DNA from 3 places in the Bradyrhizobium sp. RDI18 genome. Region 3 is predicted to be linked to each of the others. Evidence: predicted binding sites of a transcription regulator. Region 3 holds the regulator's gene; each other region holds the start of a gene.

Region 1 (6,683 bases), 4.0 Mb from region 3:
GGAGTTATGCATCTGATTTGCGTGACAAGTTAAGCGAAATATTTTTGATTGCCGGGCTTGACACGATTTCGGAAAATCAGAAGTGATTTGCCCGTCGTGCCGATGGGTCGCAGCCGCGCATTGAACTTTTGCCTGCGCGCGCGGCAAATCAGTCGACCGGCGCCAACTTAGCGATGTCGAGATTATCACGTCGGCTGTGCCCGGCCGCACGTTATTGTTCGGCTACGGTGACGGCGAGGTACCGTGCAAGTTCGTCCCGCGGATTGCCCGAAACCTCTGACGGTCCCTCAACTCCGGCGGTGCTCTCCAGCTCGGCTTGATGCCGGTCATGTCGGGCAATTCGTGCGCGATGCCTTTATGGCAATCGATACAGGTCTTCTCGCCGGTGACGGGAAATTTGCCGTGGATGTCCGCAGCCCGCCGCGTCTGCTTGGTGAAATCCATCGCGACGGCGAAATGGCAGTTGCGACATTCCAGGGAATCACTCGCCTTCAGTCTCGCCCATTCGTGCTTGGCGGGCTCGAGCCGGTGATCCAAAAACTTCTGCCTGGTGTCGATAGTGCCGAAGATCTTGCCCCAGACCTCCTTCGAGGCCTGCATCTTGCGCGCGATCTTGTCGGTCCAGTCGTGCGGGACGTGGCAGTCGGGACAACTGGCCCGAGAAATGCGGGGCGATGCACTACGCCGCCCTTCGCAAATCCTCCGCCAGCGCACGATAGGACAGTGCTTCGGCCAGATGCAGCCGGCCGATCTTTTCCGCACGATCGAGGTCGGCGAGCGTGCGCGCGACGCGCAGTACGCGGTGGTAGCCGCGCGCAGTCAGCTTCATGGTTTCGGCGGCGTCGCGTAAAAGTTTTTGGCCTTGTGCATCCGGCTGCGCGATCGTTTCCAGCAGCGAAGCCGGCGCTTCGGCATTGGTGCGGATATGCGGCATGCCGGCCGCTGCATAGCGCGCGAGCTGGATGTCGCGCGCCGCGGCGACGCGGGCTGCGACTTCGGCTGCGCCTTCGGAAGGCGGCGGCAGGATCAGGTCGGCGGCGGTGACCGCCGGCACCTCGATCCGCAGGTCGATGCGATCCATCAGCGGGCCGGAGATGCGCATCTGGTAATCCGCGGTGCAGCGGTCGACCGGTGCGCGCCTGCAGGAATAGCCGGGATCATAGGCCTGGCCACAACGGCAGGGATTCATCGCCGCAACCAGCATGAAGCGCGCGGGGTAGGTGACGCGGTGGTTGGCGCGGGACACCGAGACCTCGCCGTTCTCCAGCGGCTGGCGCAGCGAGTCGAGCACGCGCGGATCGAACTCGGGCAGTTCGTCGAGGAACAGCACGCCCTGATGCGCCAGCGAAATCTCGCCAGGTTTTGCGCGCAGGCCGCCGCCGGTCAGCGCAGCCATGCTGGCGGAATGATGCGGTGCGCGGAACGGCCGCCGCGCCGTCAGTGCGCCGTCGCGGATTTCGCCGGCGACGGAGGCGATCATCGACACTTCCAAAAGTTCGGATGGCGACAGCGGCGGCAGGATCGAAGGCAGCCGCGCCGCCAGGATCGACTTGCCCGCACCGGGCGAGCCGATCATCAGCAAATGATGTCCGCCGGCCGCCGCGATCTCCAGCGCACGCTTGGCGCTCTCCTGGCCCTTGATATCGCGTAAGTCCAGATGCGTCGCTTCCGGCTCGTGCACTTTCGGCTGCGGCCGCGACAGCACCTGCGTGCCTTTAAAATGATTGGCGATCTGGATCAGCGATTTGGCCGCGATGATCTGGATGTCCGGGCTCGCCCAGGCCGCTTCGGAGCCGCACGCCGCAGGACAGATCAGTCCTTCCTCGCGCGCGTTCGCGCCGATCGCGGCCGGCAGCACGCCTGCAACGGGCGCAATCGAGCCATCGAGCCCGAGTTCGCCGAGCACAGTAAAGCCGTTGAGCGCATCCGGCGGGATCGCGCCGATCGCCGCCATCAGGCCGAGCGCGATCGGCAGATCGTAATGGCTGCCTTCCTTCGGCAGATCGGCCGGCGCGAGATTGACGATGATCCGCCGCGCCGGCAGGGCCAGCCCCGAGGCGATCAGCGCCGAGCGCACCCGCTCGCGCGCCTCCGACACCGCCTTGTCGGGCAACCCCACAATCGCAAACGCCGGCAGCCCAGGCGCGACCTGCACCTGCACGTCGACCGCGCGGGCCTCGATCCCCTCAAAAGCTACAGTAGATACCCGCGCAACCATGCTGCCCCCCGCGACGCAATCGAAGGTAGCGGGGAACCGAAGAGCAAGTCAAGAACATTTGGGGAACATTGTGCGCCTAGGGCCTGTCAGCGCACATCCTGCATCGACATACCGGTGCTCAACCGATTGTCGACGTTTCGACCCGCGCTAGCGCTCCGTTCGCATGTATGGGCTGTGCTCAGAGACAAGCCTCAGCGCCGGATCGTCGGCGAGAACGCGCACCGCCTCTGTCTTTGCAGGGCTCTCATTCTCGGGGTTACCCCGGACGCTCCACGCAGCGAGGCAGACGACGAGCATTCCGGCTCCGATAGCTACCATATCCTTGGTCATTTGCCGGCCTCCAAACTGGCTGCCAAGCGCTGAAGAAGACCAATTTCGGCGAAGCGCGATGGTTCCTAAGGTACGCGGGGGAGCTCAATTCAGCTTCCCGCCGCAATCGCCGCCGCGTGCTGGCTGGGCGACTTTCCGGGGCGGACCCGCCGCCCCGGAGAATGCTTCCCGACTCAGAGCTGCATGTTCATCGGCTCGGGATAATACCTAAAACCATCGCCGTTCCTGGCGACGTGGCCGTAGCCGGGCCAGGCGAAGTGATAGGACATAACCGGGATCTTCTGGGCGGCGAGCATGTCCAGCATCTTCACCCGCGAGGCGGCCGCCTGCTTTGGGTCGCTGTCGTAGGCGAATTCCATCCGTGGCTTCTCCAACAGCAGCACCGCGTGATGCGAGAGGTCGCCGAGGAAGCAGAAGGATTTGCCCTTCGAACTGACCATGAAGATGGTGTGGCCGACGGTGTGGCCGGGCGCTGCGAGCGCGGTGACGCCGGGCAGGAATTCCTGGTTGTCCTTGATGAAGACGATGCGGTCGCGCACCGGGATCAGGTTCTTGCGGGCGTGGATGATAAAATCCTTCAACGGACTGCCGAGCTTGCCTTCATCGGTCCAGAAATCGAAATCGCTCTGGGCGATGTAGACCTGCGCGTTCGGGAATAGCGGCTTGTCGTCGGCGCCGACCAGGCCGCCGATGTGATCGATATGGGCATGCGAGCACACCACGGCGTCGATGTCTCCAGGCTTGATGCCGGCCGCCATCATGTTCTTCTGCTGCTGGCCGGTGGTCGTACCAAACGCTTTTGACGTGCCCATGCCGGTATCGAACAGGATCAACTTGTCGCCGGTGTTCACGATCGGCGAGTTCTGTTCGAGCACGACGTTATCAGGATTGAGGAAGTTGTCGGACAGCATCTTCTTCACTTCCTCCTTCGGCACGCCGGTAAACGTGCCGGAGGGATCGCCGAGCGGCAGCGGGCCGTCCGAGACGACGGTGACTTCGGCGTCGCCGAGCATGAAGCGGTGCCAGTAGGGCGTCTGCGTGCCGAGTTTTGGCGCCTTGGCCAGAGCGCTGCCGCCGAGCATCGTTGTCGCGCCGAACCCGGCGCCGAGCGCAAGCAAAGACCGTCGCGAAAGATTCGTGGTCATGCGTCTTCCTCCACTAATTTTATTGATTGCAGTACGTGCCCGGACGAAGTCATCCGTGCCTGCAGGCTGCTCCCGCTTCCCGACATTGGCAAGTGGGATGAGGAGGCACGACAGAGATGCGAAAATGACGATGGCGCACCGCATCGCGTCGCAGCAATGTTGCAGGACAGATTTCGAAAGATCAGCATCGACGGCTACCAATCGTAGTCGTCGTACATCCACTCCCTTGGGTATCGAGGCCGCGATCTTGCTTGCGGCGGCGACCGTTCGGGCTTGCGGAAGGTCGGATCCGGCCGCGTCGGAGGCGGAGATGCCTTGGGCGGGTTCTGCTCGGAAACCTTCGCGAGCGTGCGTTTCATCTCTTCCTGGCTCGCCTTGAGCTCCGTAATGGCTTTTGAATTGTCGCTGGCCATTTGTTGCTGGTTCGCCTTGAGCTGTTCGATGGTTCGCTCCAGGTTCGCGAGGTCGCGCGCGATCCTTTGCAGCAACTGTGTCTGTTCGGGGGGCGCGGCGGTCGTTGGCGGCGAGGCGCCTTGCGGCGGTGCGCCCTGAGCCAAGGTCGGTGCTTGCGGTGGCGATACTTGCGGTGGCGATACTTGCAGTGGTGATGCTGCCTCCGCCGCGGCCACCTCAACGGTAGATGGAGCAGGCTGCGCGGGCGATGGCGGATCTTCCGGTGGCAATGATGGCGTTGAAACGGGCTGCGGCGCCCACCAAGCGACAACCTGCTTGGCTCCGCCACTATAGGACGACTGCAAAACCAGCGCAGCGACAATGATGCACGCTGCCAGGGGCAAGGCGGCTAGGGTGCGGAGCGCCGGCCTTTTTTCCGGTGACTGCGGGGCAGGTAGCGACGATGGCGGATGCGCAGTATCGCGCTCCATTTTTGCAACCTGTTCAGTCAAACGCGCGAGTTGCTCATCCGCGCGTTTCATCTGTTCGTGGGCCTGCGCGAGCCTCTCATCGGCGCGCGCGCTCAGGGCATCGTGGGGTTCAGTTTCTTTCGGTGTGGAGTTCATTGGCGTTTCCTTTCCGTCCAATGTCATCCGAAGCTGGCCGGCCGAGCATCCGGCAGCGCTCCGTGCAGTCTTGCCCAAAGAATGGCCGCATGATGGTAGAATAGAATATGGGATCACATGGCGATAGCGTCCTGCAATCCAGCGGGCCACTCCCGGCGGCGTAGCAGAACGGTGCCGTGGCTCTCCTCCTCGGTTCCAATCGCCGGCGGGAGGCGCGCAATTCATCCGCTGCGAATGTTGCTCGCGCGAGGGGGAAATTATTTCCCGGTGCGCTTCTTCTCGATGGTATCCCAGATTTTTGCCGCGACATCCGGGCCGTTGAGACGCTGGATCGCGCGGATGCCCGTGGGGCAGGTCACGTTGATCTCGGTGAGGTTGCCGTCGATCACATCGATGCCGACGAACAGCAGGCCGCGTTCGCGCAAGTCCGGGCCCAGCGTGTCGCAAATCTCGCGCTCGCGCGGGGTAAGGTCGGTCGCCTGCGCTGCGCCGCCGCGCACCATGTTGGAGCGGAGGTCGTCGGGGGCCGGCACGCGGTTGACGGCACCGGCGAACTTGCCGTCGACCAGGATGATGCGCTTGTCGCCGTGTTTGACCTCGGGGAGGAAGCGCTGGATCACCCAGGGCTCCCTGAAGGTGACGGAAAACATGTCGAACAGCGAGCCGAAATTCATGTCCTGCGGCATGACGCGAAACACGGCGGCACCGCCATGGCCGTGCAGCGGCTTCATGACGACCGCGCCATGCTCATCGCGGAACGAATTGATTTCATCGAGGTCGCGCGAGATCAGCGTCGGCGGCATTAGCTGCGGAAAGTTCAGCACGAACATCTTTTCCGGCGCGTTGCGCACGCTGGCGGGATCGTTGACGACCAGCGTCCTGGGATGGATTCGTTCCAGCAAATGCGTCGAGGTGATGTAGGCGATATCGAATGGCGGCTCCTGCCGCAACAGGATGACGTCGAAGGCTTCGAGCGGCTCGCGCTTCGGCTCTCCCAACGTAAAGTGATCGCCGACCTCGTCGCGCACGGTGAGGTGCTGCACCGGCGCCACCAGCTCCTCGCCGCGCAGCGAAAGCTGGTCCGGCGTGAAATAGGAAAGGCTGTGGCCGCGCTTTTGCGCTTCCAGCATCAGGGCAAAGGTCGAATCGCCGCGGATGTTGATACGCGCGATGGGGTCCATCTGGACGGCGACATTCAGTTTCATGAGTGAGGTCCGGGTCTCTGGAGGGGATCTTAAACGCTGGCGTCGAATGCCGCTAACAGATGGCGTGGCAGACGCCGGGGCGCAATCAGGACAGCGTCAAAACGGAGCTCGAATTCGGCATGCTCGGGATGCGCCATCAGCCAGGCTTGGGCGGCGTCGATGATGCGGGCCTGCTGGCGCGGCGTGACGGCATAGGCGGCATCATCGAGGCTGGCCCGGGCCTTGACCTCGATGAAGGCAATCAAGCTGCGCTTCCTCGCCACCAGGTCGATCTCGCCATAGGGGGTGCGGAAGCGCTTTGCGAGAATGCGGTAGCCCTTTGCCATCAGATAGGCTGCGGCGCGGCTTTCCCCGGAAAGCCCGGTGCGAAACGCCGCGACCCGCTCGGGCGCAGCGAGTTTCGTGGTCGCGTCAGGCGGCGTGGTGCCGTCAGTCTTCGCCATCGTCGCCCCTGACTTCCTTGGCGAGCTCCAGCGCGCGGGCATAGACTTCGCGGCGCGGGCGGCCCGAAAGCTCGACGGCGTGCGCGACGCTGTCCTTGACGCTTTCGCGCGCCAGCGACGATCGCAGCAAATCGTCGAGGTCATGCTGGGTCATGACATCGGCGTCCTTGCGCGGCGGGCCGATCACGAGCACGAACTCGCCGCGGGTTTCCAGCGTGTCGGCCGTCCTTGCCAGTTCGGCGATGGGCGCGCGCTTGATGTCCTCGTGCAGCTTTGTGAGTTCGCGGCAGATCGCGGCGTCGCGACCGGCCATCATCTCGGCG
Region 2 (6,683 bases), 810 kb from region 3:
CTCGCCGATCTCGAAGGCGCCGATGTGTTCGGTGGCCTGCTGCAATATCCGGGAACGACCGGCGCGGTGCGCGACCTCCGGCCGGCGATCTCGGCGTTGCGTGCGAAGGGCGCACTCGCCGTCGTCGCGGCCGATCTCCTGGCGCTGACGCTGATCGCCTCCCCCGGCGAGCTTGGCGCTGACATCGCCATCGGCTCGGCGCAGCGGTTCGGCGTGCCGATGGGTTATGGCGGTCCGCACGCGGCCTACATGGCGGTGCGCGATGCGCTAAAGCGTTCGCTGCCCGGCCGCATCGTCGGGCTGTCGGTGGATTCGCGGGGGCAGCCCGCCTATCGACTGGCGCTGCAGACCCGCGAGCAGCACATCCGCCGCGAAAAGGCGACCTCCAACATCTGTACCGCGCAGGTGCTGCTGGCGGTGATCGCCTCGATGTACGCGGTCTATCACGGTCCCGAAGGGCTGACGCATATCGCGCGCACCGTGCACCGCCGCGCGGCGGTGCTGGCGGCGGGGCTGACAAAACTCGGCCATGCACCGACGGCGCCGGCGTTCTTCGATACGATCACCGTCGCCGCGGGCGCGAAGCAGAGTGAAATCGTAGCCCGCGCGCTCGCCGAGAAGATCAATCTGCGCATCGGTGACGGCACGCTCGGCATCGCCGTGGACGAAACGACCACGCCTGCGACTGTGGAAGCGGTGTGGCGCGCCTTCGGCAGCGAGCTGTCCTATGTGGATGTCGAGCTGGGCGCGCGCGAAGCGCTGCCCGCCGAACTGAAGCGCGACAGCGCCTTCCTCGTCCATCCCGTGTTCCACACGCACCGCTCCGAAACCGAGCTGCTGCGCTACATGCGCAAGCTCTCAGATCGCGACCTCGCGCTCGACCGCGCCATGATCCCGCTCGGCTCCTGCACCATGAAGCTGAACGCGACCACGGAAATGATCCCGCTGACCTGGCCCGAATTCGGCTCGCTCCATCCGTTCGCGCCACGCGAGCAGGCGGCCGGCTATCACGCGCTGTTCGCGCGGCTGGAAAAATGGCTGTGCGACATCACCGGCTATGACGCGATCTCGCTGCAGCCGAATTCCGGCGCGCAGGGCGAATATGCCGGACTGCTCGCGATCCGCGCCTATCATGCCGCGCGCGGCGAGCCGCACCGCAAGGTTTGCCTGATCCCCTCCTCCGCGCACGGCACCAATCCGGCGTCTGCCCACATGGCCGGCATGGAAGTGGTGGTGACCGCCTGCGACGCGCGGGGCGATGTCGATGTCGACGATCTCCGCGCCAAGGCGGAGAAGCATTCGAAGAATCTTGCCGCCGTGATGATCACCTATCCCTCGACGCATGGCGTGTTCGAGGAGCACATCACGGATATCTGCGACATCGTGCATAGCCATGGCGGCCAGGTCTATCTCGACGGCGCCAACATGAACGCGCAGGTCGGCCTCTCCCGCCCCGGCGATTACGGCGCCGACGTCTCGCATCTCAATCTGCACAAGACCTTCTGCATTCCGCATGGCGGTGGCGGCCCGGGCATGGGCCCGATCGGCGTCAAGGCTCATCTTGCGCCCTATTTGCCAAGTCATCCTTCAAATTGCCATCCCGCAACCGACGGCGCGGTGCCGCATCCCATCGGCCCCGTGTCGGCGGCGCCGTTCGGCTCGGCGTCGATCCTGACGATTTCCTACATCTACATCCTGATGATGGGTGGCGAAGGCCTGACGCGCGCCACTGAAATGGCGATCCTCAACGCCAACTACATCGCCAGCCGGCTCGATCCGCATTTCCCGGTGCTCTACAAGAACGCCAAGGGACGCGTCGCGCATGAATGCATCGTCGATCCGCGGCCGCTGAAGACGACGAGCGGCGTCACCGTCGATGACATCGCAAAGCGCCTGATCGACTACGGCTTCCACGCGCCGACCATGAGTTTCCCGGTGCCGGGCACGCTGATGATCGAGCCGACCGAATCGGAATCGAAGGCGGAACTGGATCGGTTCTGCGACGCGATGATTGCGATCCGAAGCGAGATCACGGAGATCGAGATCGGCCGCTGGAAGGTCGAAGCCTCGCCCTTGCGCCACGCCCCGCACACCGTGCACGACATTGTCGATGATGCATGGAACCGCCCCTACAGCCGCGCCACCGGTTGTTTCCCCGATGGCATCTCGCGCACCGACAAATACTGGAGCCCGGTCGGTCGCGTCGACAACGTCTACGGCGACCGCAATCTGGTGTGCTCATGCCCGCCGGTTGAGGATTACGCGCAAGCCGCGGAGTAGCTTCGTAGGACAAGTGGAGCGAAGCGATACCATCATCGCGCCGCCCTGCGGTGATAGACGCAATGGGTTTCGCTGCAGCGATGCCCATCCTGCTGCCGGAGTTAGTCGGGCCAACGCAGCAGGCTTGCAGATCGCGCCATAAGGTTCTGACAATGGGCGGCTCCGACTGTGCGCGCCCAAGCTTGGGATTCGTCGATCAGGTCTTGCAAGTCGGTGAGCGCCTGTGCCTGCCAGTGCGCTCGTTCACCGCCAAGCGGCAGAGCTTCGGTTTCAGAATCGATTCCGACAAACGGCAAAATATCAGGATCGTCCTCGAGTCGTGCCTTGAAGCGACGCCTCGCAATGATCCTGGCCCCTTCCACGGGGGAAACGCTCCCAGACAGCACGCCCTTCGCCGTCTCAATGACAATTCGGCGCTCAGCAACAACCTCGGATTGATCCCAACTCACAACAGACTCAGTCTCGGCAGCATCAAATTGGTCACCTCTGCCTTCCTATCATAAAACAAAACGGGCACTGAGGACGTCGGCAACTCAACGTCCGCAGCACCCGTCGTCACGTTTCAGGCCTTAACCCCTGAAGCGTTTCTCAAAACTTATTCGTCGTCTGCCGGCTCCTCGCCGTCGGCGTCGCGCTCGGCGGGACCGGCCAAGATCTGCTCGGCGATCAGGCCGGAGTTCTGGCGGATCGCTGTCTCGATCTTGGCGACCATGTCGGGATTGGCCTTGAGGAAGGCTTTTGCGTTCTCGCGTCCCTGGCCGAGACGCTGGCTGTCATAGGAGAACCAGGCGCCGGACTTTTCGACGATGCCGGCCTTGACGCCAAGGTCGAGGATCTCGCCCATCTTGGAGACGCCCTCGCCATACATGATGTCGAATTCAACCTGCTTGAAGGGCGGCGCCAGCTTGTTCTTCACCACCTTGACGCGGGTGGTGTTGCCGACCACTTCGTCGCGCTCCTTGATCGCGCCGATGCGCCGGATGTCGAGGCGGACGGAGGCGTAAAATTTCAGCGCGTTGCCGCCGGTGGTGGTTTCAGGCGAGCCGTACATCACGCCGATCTTCATGCGGATCTGGTTGATGAAGATCACCATGGTGTTGGACTTGTTGATCGAGGCGGTGAGCTTGCGCAGCGCCTGGCTCATCAGCCGCGCCTGCAACCCCGGCAGCGCATCGCCCATCTCGCCCTCGAGTTCGGCCTTCGGCACCAGGGCCGCCACCAGATCGACCACCAGCACGTCGATCGCGCCGGAGCGCACCAGCGTGTCGCAGATTTCCAGCGCCTGCTCGCCGGTATCGGGCTGCGAGATCAGGAGCTCGTCGATGTTGACGCCGAGCTTGCGGGCATAGACCGGATCGAGCGCGTGTTCGGCGTCGATGAAAGCGCAGATGCCGCCCTTCTTCTGTCCTTCCGCCACCGTGTGCAACGCCAGCGTGGTCTTGCCGGAGGATTCCGGCCCGTAGATTTCGACCACCCGCCCCTTCGGCAGCCCGCCGACACCGAGCGCAATGTCGAGCCCGAGCGAGCCCGAGGAAACCGTCTCGACATCCATCGAACGGTCGTTCTTGCCCAGCTTCATCACCGAGCCCTTGCCGAACTGGCGCTCGATCTGGGAGAGCGCGGCAGACAGGGCCTTGGTCTTATCCATGGAGGATCCTTCAACGATACGCAGGGCAGTGGCGGACATAATACGTGCTCCTTATGGCGGGGATTCGCGAGCGGGACAAACGGCGGTGAGCAGCTTTTTGGATTCGATTTCGGTAGGAATCCATGTACCACCTTTGTTCTATGTTCGCAATATGTTCTTTTCGAAAGATGGGTACTGGCCTGTTTCCATCCGCAGTGGCCTAGTTTGGCCGGCAGTGGCCTAATTCGAAGATGCCACATAGCGGAACTCAATTTCTCTCGACTCCCGAACGCAAAGGGAATGTAGTTCCATTATCACCGCCCCGTCCGGCATCTACCGGTGACTGAGAGTGTTGCGCTCCCGCCTGACTTTAAGGTGAGCGTCATGACCCAAAGCCTCTCGCGTCCCGATTGTCCGAAGTGCGGCCAACCTATGCACTCGCTGGTCGCAGAAGACGGCATCGGCAAGTTTCAATGTGTCAAATGCGACCACGTTGATCCGATGCAGTTGTTAGACATTCAGGATTTGATCAAGAGCGAACTGCGACCGCCTGAGTAAGGCCGCCTCAGTTGGCGGCCTCTTTCATTCCATGCATCTCGGCTTTTCATCTTCTTGATCGGCGAGGATTTCCTTATCGAGTTCCAGCTTCTTAATCAGGCGCTCGACCTCCTTCACGCCGATGTTGCCGGTGACGATCAGCCGAAAACTGGCATCTTTAGCTAGCAGCCCGGTCGTAAGTTCTCGCTCTCCGGCCATGATCTTCACCTATCCCGCGAAGCAGATTGAAGTCATTGCCACCCTTTGCGAGCGCGTCGGCATCCGGACTGTCGCGCGCCTGACCGGCGTCACCGAGTGGCCCAAAGAAACGGCCCCAGCTCGGGGACGTCTGAGGCCGTTCTAGGTCGGAGCGCTCAGTCGGCGGAACGCACCCGACTACTCAAGGGACGCACTCTGCTTTTGTTCCAATCTAAGGACTCTGCGAGTGGCCTTTGAACCTTGGCACGACGTGTGCAGACATACCCTTGCTGGGGGATTGCAATGTCCAGCCTTGCAACACCGCCACTGAGCAATATTCAGCTCGGTGGCGTTGTCGTTTTCACAGTGGCTCACTTTGAAACGGAGGGTGGCCTGTTTCGGCCAGTACCGCCGCCCCCCTTTCGCCGGCCCCCTTGATCACGAAAACAGAAAGACCCCGATCAGCAAACCTGCTGCAAATGCCCACAGGCCTAGTGTGCAAGCCGAGACAATACGGACGAGAATACGAAGGTCCTGCGGGACCTCATGGGATTGGTCCGCCATGCAGCCGTCCCCCTGAGCAGCAATTGGCTGGGGTCGTCCTTTTTATGGACGGGCGGCATCCTGGCCGCCTGGCCATGCATTAAACCCCAACTCCGGTGCCGTCTGTCAAGCTTCCGACATTGTCGGTTTTCGGGGGCCTGATTTGAATTGGCGAGTGGCCTATTTCGGCCAGCACCGCGAGTGCCAGGTTCGTGGCCCCTTTAATTTGGGGTGGTCTCCTTTGTCTTCGAACCAATCTATCCCCCGCGTAGTTACATTGTCCGAACCCCGGAGGAGGAACGGCGATGAAATGGGCCTTAGTGGTTGTCGGCGTAACGATGCTCGCCAGTCCGGCATTGGCCGATCCATGGAAAGACGAAAGCGGTAAGGGCCGCTGGGGCCATGATCGCGGCGGCTACTATGGCCGCAGCTACAACGAAGCACGCGAGTACAAGCAGGAGTTTTACCGAGGCCCCTGCAAGATCGAACGCAAGTGGGAGCGCAACGGCGAGTATAAAGAAGAGACAAAGTGCAAGGGCTACCGTTAGCGCCCAACAGGCCGCCTCTGTTGGCGGCCTTTTGCCGCAAAACCTCGCGCGCAAATTGAAAGGGCCGCCTTTCGGCGGCCCCCAGCCGGTACAAATTGGTTCGGGATGAAAAGCAGCCCCGGCGACATCAAGCATAGAGTTTTCCACACCCACTTTTGGAGTCCGTAACACCACGGTGTCCAATACCGGAACTTCGGGGGGATCTCCGATCCCATCTCTCCTATGCGTCCTGACGGGGAGGCACCCCACTCGTCGCCTTTCGCTGCCCGGACGATCCCCCAACTACGCAAACATACGGAAGTGACCCGGCACCCCGCCTCGGAATATCTCTCGCCCATGACGGGCCGACATATTCTTTTCGCATGCCCACGGGCTGGGCACGAAGGTGCAGCATTGGCTTCCGGCGACCGCGCCGGAGGGCGAGCCGAATTCGTATGTGCCTCGCCTGCACCCGGCTTCACTTCATCCATAAGGAAACCGGGAAGCTTTTGGGCGAGGACTGATACCGCTCCACCCAGCCTCGCGGGGCTGGCGCCTTCGGCGCCCCGCCCCAGACAAGTCCGAACGCACGATCCCGCGTCAGCGCACCCGACTTAAGTATAGTTTTGCACTTTTCCCCGGAACGGATTTCGCCGCAGTGCGTAATTGCAGCGGGTGCGGCAGGTAGTGACGGGTAGTAACGAGTAGTAACGGGGAACCAGTATTGTGCCGGGCAAGAAATACCTCACGGAACAAGCCGCAACCTTTCTCAAATTTGCAATGGCCACGACGGATCCGGAGATCGCCGCGGGCTTTCTCGACAAGGCCGCCGACCTTCGGGCCAGAAGTGAAGAGGCGCCGGACGCCAGCCCCCGGGCGCCTGATGTAGAGCAGCCGGAAGGCTAGCTCTCGCGCGATGAGGCCGCCGAACCGGCGGCCTCATCGTTGTCCGACCCTGCAAATCGGGACGC
Region 3 (6,683 bases):
CTTCGCCGCCGATCATGAGCCGGTGCTGTCGGTGGCTGCCATTGTGGCGATCGCGCTGTGCGCGGTGGCGGTGCTGTTGCGGCGGCAGAAATTCTTTCCCGCTGCGGTGATGATCGCGGCGGTCGCCGCGGGCTTCGCGATAGCGACCTGGAAGACCGCGCGGATCGCGCATGGCGTGCTGGCGCGGCCGATGTTTTCGGTGTCGCTGACGGGTTTTGTCGAGACGCGCGACATTCGCGAGCGCACCGACCGTTTTGTCCTTCGCGTCGTCACCATGGAAAGCGCGCGCGGAACGACGAAGCTGGAGCGCGTACGGCTCTCGGTAAGGAAGGGTACGGCCCCGCCGGTCGGCAGCTTCGTTGAATTGAAGGCGCGGCTATTGCCGCCGCTTTCGCCGGTGCGGCCGGGCAGTTACGATTTCAGCCGCGACATGTTTTTCGCCGGCATCGGGGCCTCGGGTTTCGTGATGGGCGCTATCAAGACCACCGAGCCGCCAGCCGCGGGTGGCGGGCTCCGCCTGCGCTATTCGGCCGTGATGCAAGGCCTGCGCGATACGATCGATGCGCGGATCAGGACCACACTGGAAGGCGACAAGCGCGCGATTGCGACCGCTCTGTTGACCGGGCGGCGCGATGCGATCTCGCCACCGGTGAACGACGCGATGTTCATCTCCGGTCTCGGCCATGTGCTGTCGATCTCCGGCTACCACATGGCCGTTGTCGCCGGCGTCGTGTTTTTCGCGGTCCGGGCGCTGTTGGCGCTGTTTCCCGTGCTCACGGTCGGCCAGCCCATCAAGAAGTGGTCGGCGGCGGCGGCCCTCGTTGCCGCTGCGTTCTATTTGCTGCTGTCGGGCGCCGAGGTCGCGACGCAGAGATCGTTCTTCATGACTGCCGTGGTGCTGATCGCCGTCATTGTCGACCGCCGCGCGATCACGTTTCGCACGCTCGCGGTCGCCGCCCTGATCGTGCTCACGGTCGCGCCGGAAGCGCTGGTACATCCGAGTTTCCAGATGTCGTTTGCGGCGACGTTGGGGCTGGTGGCGCTGGTGCAGATCGGCATGCCGCGCCTGTTCGCGACGGCGGATCATACCGCAACGGCGCGCGTGGCGCTGTGGGGCGGCCGCGAAGTCACCATGCTGTTGCTGGCCTCACTGGTAGCGGGGCTTGCGACCATGCCTTACGCCGCCTTTCACTTTCACCGGGTCACGCCTTACGGCGTGCTGGCCAACCTCGCGGCGATGCCGGTGGTCTCCGCGCTGGTGATGCCGGCGGGTTTGCTCGGCCTCGCCGCGATGCCGTTCGGCTTCGATCGGCTGTTCTGGGCGATCATGGGCGTAGGTATCGACTGGATGATTGCGGTGACGCAATGGGTCGCGGCGTTACCCGGCGCGGTCGGCCGGGTGCCGGCGTTCGGCATCGGCCCGCTGATTGCGGCGAGCCTCGGCATTGTCCTGCTCGGCCTGTTGCGCACGCCGCTGCGGTGGTCGGGTGCGGCGCTGGTACTGTCAGCGGCGCTGTGGGCGGCGAGGGTGCCGCAGCCCGATATCCTGATTTCCGCCGACGGACGCAATGTCGGGGTGCGCGGCCAGGATGGCCGGCTGCATTTGATGCACGCGGCCAAGGGGTCTCGCGACGTCTTCCTCCTGAAGGAGTGGCTGGCGGCGGATGCGGACGCGCGAACCGCGGCTGACGCCTCGCTCACGTCAGGCGTCTCATGCGACGATCTTGGCTGCGTGGTGCAATCCGTCGGCGGCGGCCTGGTCGCGCAGGCGCTCAGGCCCGAGGCATTTTCGGACGATTGCGAGCGCGCGGCAATCATTGTGACGCTGCGGCAGGCGCCCGCATCATGCGCGGCTTCGATTATCGATTCCGAACGGTTGCGGCGCCAGGGTGCCATGGCGCTGCGGCGTAGCCGCGAGGGATTTGTCGTCGAGGCAGTCAAGCCGAGGGGATCGACCGCCCATGGTCGCCGGCTACGGCTGACGAGAGCGCGGCCGACACCACCGTGCTTGCGCCGCGCGTCGTGCCACCGCGCAGCGTCGATGCCACGCCGGCTGAGGCAGACCTTCAGGCGGAGGAGTAGACGGGCGTCAGTGCTCGTCGACCGTGGGTTTGGCTGGAATTTCGAACGCGCCGAGATGGAATTCCTCGGGCGCGTCGGGCGCCGACGGCAGAGCGACCAGCGTGAACGACGCGTCGGGGAATTGCTGCCAGATTGCGAGATCTTCGGCCGTGATGGTGAGCCAGCCGTACCTGAACATGTACCGCCCGGGCTCAGTGACGCGCCCGGCCTTTTGCCACGTTACCTTGTTGACCACCGACTGCCCCCTGCGGTGCCGCGTTCTGAAAAATGTACCCCCATGATCCGCCGGCCTGGACCGGCGGATCATATGAGCGTGGGCGTTTATCCGGTCACGATCGATTCGGCCGGAGGCGCTTCCGTTACCTTCGGGGCGCGTTCGCCGCCGGTCTGGACCACCGGCAATTGCAGCACGGTCGCGCGCTGGCCTTCGCAAAGCTGCGTCACCAGCACATGGCTTCCGTCGGGAAATTCGATCGCGTCATGGTGACGGTCGGAAATATGGGGGTCGATTTGATTGAACTTGCCGACCCGCCAGTCGGTGGTTCGAGTCCAGATCCACCGGTTGTCGTATTTGACGTCCTCAGCGAACGCCAGTTCGGTGCCGGGAAGCATGCAGACCGCCACTGCAGGCTCGCGTTCCGACGCAAAGCCGCGGGTCGATGTACCGCGGAACGTCGTGGTGATCAGCGTTTCGCCGACCACGGCAGGCCGCGTAGCCACAGCATGCAGGCTATAGTCACACATCGGATGGCTCCCTCGTTTGAGATAGCTGACCTGTGTCTAGAAGAGGCACAGGCCTCTATCAGAGTGGACATGGCGCAGAGCCTTCTCTCGTTTCTGGGCAATTCTGCGACTGGCGCAATGCGCCACATTCACAAACGCGCTAACGCTCGTTGGTTCCAAACGCACAACAAAAAACCCCGGCCGCGGGCCGGGGCTCTTTTCCGTCACGGCCCGGACGGCATAACGGGTCAGTATTTGCGGTAGAGCCCGATCAGCTTGCCCTGAATCCGGACCCGGTTCGGTGGCAGGATGCGGACTTCATAGGCAGTGTTGGCGGGCTCGAGCGCGATCGAGGCGCCGCGGCGGCGGAAGCGCTTTAGCGTCGCTTCCTCCTCGTCGATCAGCGCCACGACGATATCGCCGGTGTCGGCGGTCTCGTTGCGTTGGATCAGCGCCATGTCACCGTCGAGAATGCCGGCGTCCACCATGGAATCGCCGCGCACTTCGAGCGCGTAATGTTCGCCGGAGCCGAGCATATCAGGCGGTACGCTGATGGTGTGGCTGCGGGTCTGCAGCGCCTCGATCGGCGTACCGGCGGCGATCCGGCCCATGACAGGCACGGCGACCGGCCGATTGCCGTCGTCCTCGGCGGCCGGCGCGCTCACCGTGCGTTTGCCGAGCGTACCCTCGATGACGCTCGGCGTGAAGCCGCGGCGGCTGTTGGCGGCGGCTGCGAGCTCGGGCAGCTTGATGACTTCGATGGCGCGGGCGCGGTTGGGCAGGCGGCGGATGAAGCCCCGCTCCTCCAGTGCGGTGATGAGGCGGTGGATTCCAGATTTGGAGCGCAGATCGAGCGCGTCCTTCATCTCGTCGAAGGAGGGCGGCACGCCGGCCTCTTTCAGCCGTTCATTGATGAAACGCAGAAGTTCATACTGTTTGCGCGTAAGCATCGCGAGCAATCCCCCGGTTGGCTTCGTCTCGTTCCGAATCTTCAGAGCCCAGATCGTGGAGTCCCCAAACTCTCAATCAAGGACACTAGCAGTCGAAACAAATCATGAACGGACACTATATGTTCGATATGTGTTCCGCAACCACTTAATTTCAGGTGAACGCATTGCGGTTCCGGCACCAAGGCGCTGTTGGAGCGCCGTTCCGGCGTCATTCCGGCAGCCGGAGCAGCTCGCAACGCGATCCCTTTGCGGCAGCCGGCGCGAACGGCGGACGTATCACAAGTGCACGTGCCGCAGCGAGATTCCTGATAGCGACGAGTCCTGATGGTTCACCGGCACGGCAACCAGCGTGCCGTCGTCGCGCGCTTCGAGGCTGGCGCGAAGATAGTCTTCGCGCTGGTCGTTGGCGGCGAGATCGCGGCCGAGCAGGGCGTTTTCGCGCGGGTGATGGATGGTATCGCGGCCCGATAGAGCGCGAATCAGCGGCACCAGAAACAGGAAGCCGCAGACATAGGAGGAGACGGGATTGCCGGGCAAGCCGATCACCCGCATCGCCTCCAGCCTGCCATGCATCATCGGCTTGCCCGGCCGCATCGCGATCCGCCAGAACGCCATGGCGACGCCCTCGGCCTCCAGCGACCGCTTGACGAGGTCGTGGTCGCCGACCGAAGCGCCGCCCAGGGTGATCAGGATGTCCGCGTCGGCCTTGCGGGCACGGCGGATGCCTTCCGTGGTCGCGGCAACGGTGTCGGCGGCGATCCCGAGGTCGATGATTTCTGCCCCCTCGGCCCGCGCCAGCGCCCGCAAGCTGTAGCCGTTGGAATAGACGATCTGGCCGGGGCTGGGGGTTGCACCCGGCATCACCAGTTCGTCACCGGTCGCCAGCATCGCAACCTTCGGGCGGCGGTGCACCGCAAGCTCCGGGTAGTTCATGCCGGCGGCGAGCGAGAGGTCGCGGTCGGTGAGGCGGCGCCCGCGTTTGAGGAGGACGTCGCCTTCGCGGAAATCAACGCCCGCGGCGCGGATATGCCGCCCCGGAACGGCTGCTTCCGTGATGGTGATATGATCGCCGTCGACGCCAGTGTCTTCCTGGATGATGACAGCGTCGGCGCCATCGGGGATCACGCCGCCGGTAAAGATCCGCACCGCTTCGCCTTTGCCGACCTTCCGCTCGAACGGGCGGCCGGCGGCGACCTCGCCGATCACCTTCAGCCGTGCGCTGACATCGGCGGCGTCAGCCGCGCGCACCGCATAGCCGTCCATCGCCGACATCGCCTGCGGCGGCTGCGTCCGCTTTGCTGCGACGTCGCGTGCGAGAATGCGGTGATGCGCGTCATCGAGCGCCACCAATTCTTCGGGCAGGGGATCGGCGCCCGCAAGGATGGCAGACAATGCATCGGCAACCGGCATCAACGCCACGGGCAGACCTCCCTCAAATTCCAAGTGCTTAAATTCCAAGTGCGGTCAGTGCCCTCGCCACGTCATCCGTCGATGTCACGTGGATGGCAGAAAGGCCGCGCGCCCGGGCACCTTCGATATTGGCAGCCGAGTCGTCGAAGAACAGGATCCGCGACGCCGGCACGCCGATCGCTCTTACCACATGATCATAGGCTTCGGCGTCGGGTTTGCGCAAACCGATGCTGGAGGACAGGAATATCTGGCGGAAATGGCCGAGCACATCCGCATAGGCCTGCGAAAAATGCGTGACATGGGCCGGATTGGTGTTGGAAAAAGCATAGAGCGGCAAGCGTTTTGCTGCACGCGCCAGCAGCGGCGAAATTCCGGGCATCTCGCCGGTGAAGATCGCGTTCCAGCCTTCCAGGAACTGCGCGTCGGTGATGCCGATGCCGAGCGACTGGCGCAGGCTCGCAAAGAACGCCGCATCGTCGATCCGGCCGGTCTCGTGGTGCTTGAAACTGTCGTCCACCACAAAGCGTCCGGCGAGGTCGGCAGGCGCGCAGCCGGCATGCCCTGCCCAGCACGTCATTACCTGATCGAAACTGATGTCGAGCACGACACGGCCGAGGTCGAACAGCAAGGCATCGACGGAATGGAGCGCTGGCGGCGAATTCATGGCAGTCGTTTACAAAACCGGACCGGCCTCGGCAACGGCCACGGCGATTTGCGTCGCATCCCAATCCGCGCTTAAGCCCGTACGCAGGCTGTGCTAAGGCTTCGGGCCAGTTTCTTGGGGCCAATTTCAGGGAGTAGTCGCATGCAAACCGTTGGCAGAATCCTGGGCGCCGTCGCCGTGATCGCATTGTTGGCCGGCCCCGCCTGGGGCCAACAAGCCCGTCCTCCCGCATATGGCGAGACCGACAAGGACAAGACACCCTCGGAAAAAGCGGCGGAAAAGGAAGCCGAGCGGGCCTACCGGAGATCGCTCGGCAACATCCCCGAGCAGAAGAGTTCGATCCTTGGGGGACGATGCGCGGCGACAGCGCACCGCCGAAAGCGGCGGCCAAGGCGCCGGCAGCGAAGTCAAAGGCCAAATCCGCCGAAGGCGCGGCAAAGTAGAAAGATGCCGGCAAGCCCGGGCATGACGACTCCCTGTCTAACGTGATGATTTCATTCACACTCTGAAAGCGACCGTATTGCTCCGGGTCGGCGTGCCTTGATCCGACCAAAAAGCCATTGTGAGTTGGCGGGGCCGGGACAGGGGCGCCGATTCACGGGGATGAGGGGCGTCCGTAGAGATAGAGGGACGCTCCACGATGCGAAGGAATTTTGCCTTTCTTCTCGGCACGGTGACGGGTGCCTGTCTGACCGCCCTCGTGATCGGACCTCAAGGCGCGCATCTGGTGGCGGCGGCAAAGGCTGCGGCCCGTTCCGACACCTACACCCAGCTCAATCTGTTCGGCAACGTGTTCGAGCGGATCAAGACCAGCTACGTCGAGAAGCCCGACGATTCCAAGCTGATGGAAGGCG

What was found. Region 3 encodes LexA, which represses DNA repair genes until DNA is damaged. Its sites were predicted from a motif close to TGTTCNNNNTGTGTTCNG; they were not measured.
Region 1: ACFXS9_RS34250 (YifB family Mg chelatase-like AAA ATPase) is a predicted target of LexA. The motif match lies at 2,269-2,286, and genes of this name have one in related genera.
Region 2: recA (recombinase RecA) is a predicted target of LexA. The motif match lies at 4,070-4,087, and genes of this name have one in related genera.

Annotation. Positions count from the first base shown of each region.
Region 1 is NZ_JBICRN010000008.1:5,202,056-5,208,738, reverse strand. It holds partial or broken gene ACFXS9_RS34255 (NapC/NirT family cytochrome c) at 223-660, opposite strand; gene ACFXS9_RS34250 (YifB family Mg chelatase-like AAA ATPase) at 680-2,218, opposite strand; gene ACFXS9_RS34245 (hypothetical protein) at 2,366-2,548, opposite strand; gene ACFXS9_RS34240 (MBL fold metallo-hydrolase) at 2,722-3,693, opposite strand; gene ACFXS9_RS34235 (hypothetical protein) at 3,888-4,712, opposite strand; gene gshB (glutathione synthase) at 4,970-5,917, opposite strand; gene ACFXS9_RS34225 (YraN family protein) at 5,947-6,360, opposite strand; gene rsmI (16S rRNA (cytidine(1402)-2'-O)-methyltransferase) at 6,347-6,683, opposite strand, start outside.
Region 2 is NZ_JBICRN010000008.1:2,012,971-2,019,653, forward strand. It holds gene gcvP (aminomethyl-transferring glycine dehydrogenase) at 1-2,280, shown strand, start outside; gene ACFXS9_RS18840 (hypothetical protein) at 2,382-2,729, opposite strand; gene recA (recombinase RecA) at 2,876-3,967, opposite strand; gene ACFXS9_RS18850 (hypothetical protein) at 4,490-4,672, opposite strand; gene ACFXS9_RS18855 (hypothetical protein) at 5,491-5,733, shown strand; gene ACFXS9_RS18860 (hypothetical protein) at 6,439-6,618, shown strand.
Region 3 is NZ_JBICRN010000008.1:1,199,916-1,206,598, reverse strand. It holds partial or broken gene ACFXS9_RS14620 (ComEC/Rec2 family competence protein) at 1-2,082, shown strand, start outside; gene ACFXS9_RS14615 (hypothetical protein) at 2,404-2,826, opposite strand; gene lexA (transcriptional repressor LexA) at 3,054-3,755, opposite strand; partial or broken gene glp (gephyrin-like molybdotransferase Glp) at 3,964-5,174, opposite strand; gene ACFXS9_RS14600 (HAD family hydrolase) at 5,203-5,829, opposite strand; gene ACFXS9_RS14595 (hypothetical protein) at 5,971-6,318, shown strand; partial or broken gene ACFXS9_RS14590 (S41 family peptidase) at 6,470-6,683, shown strand, end outside.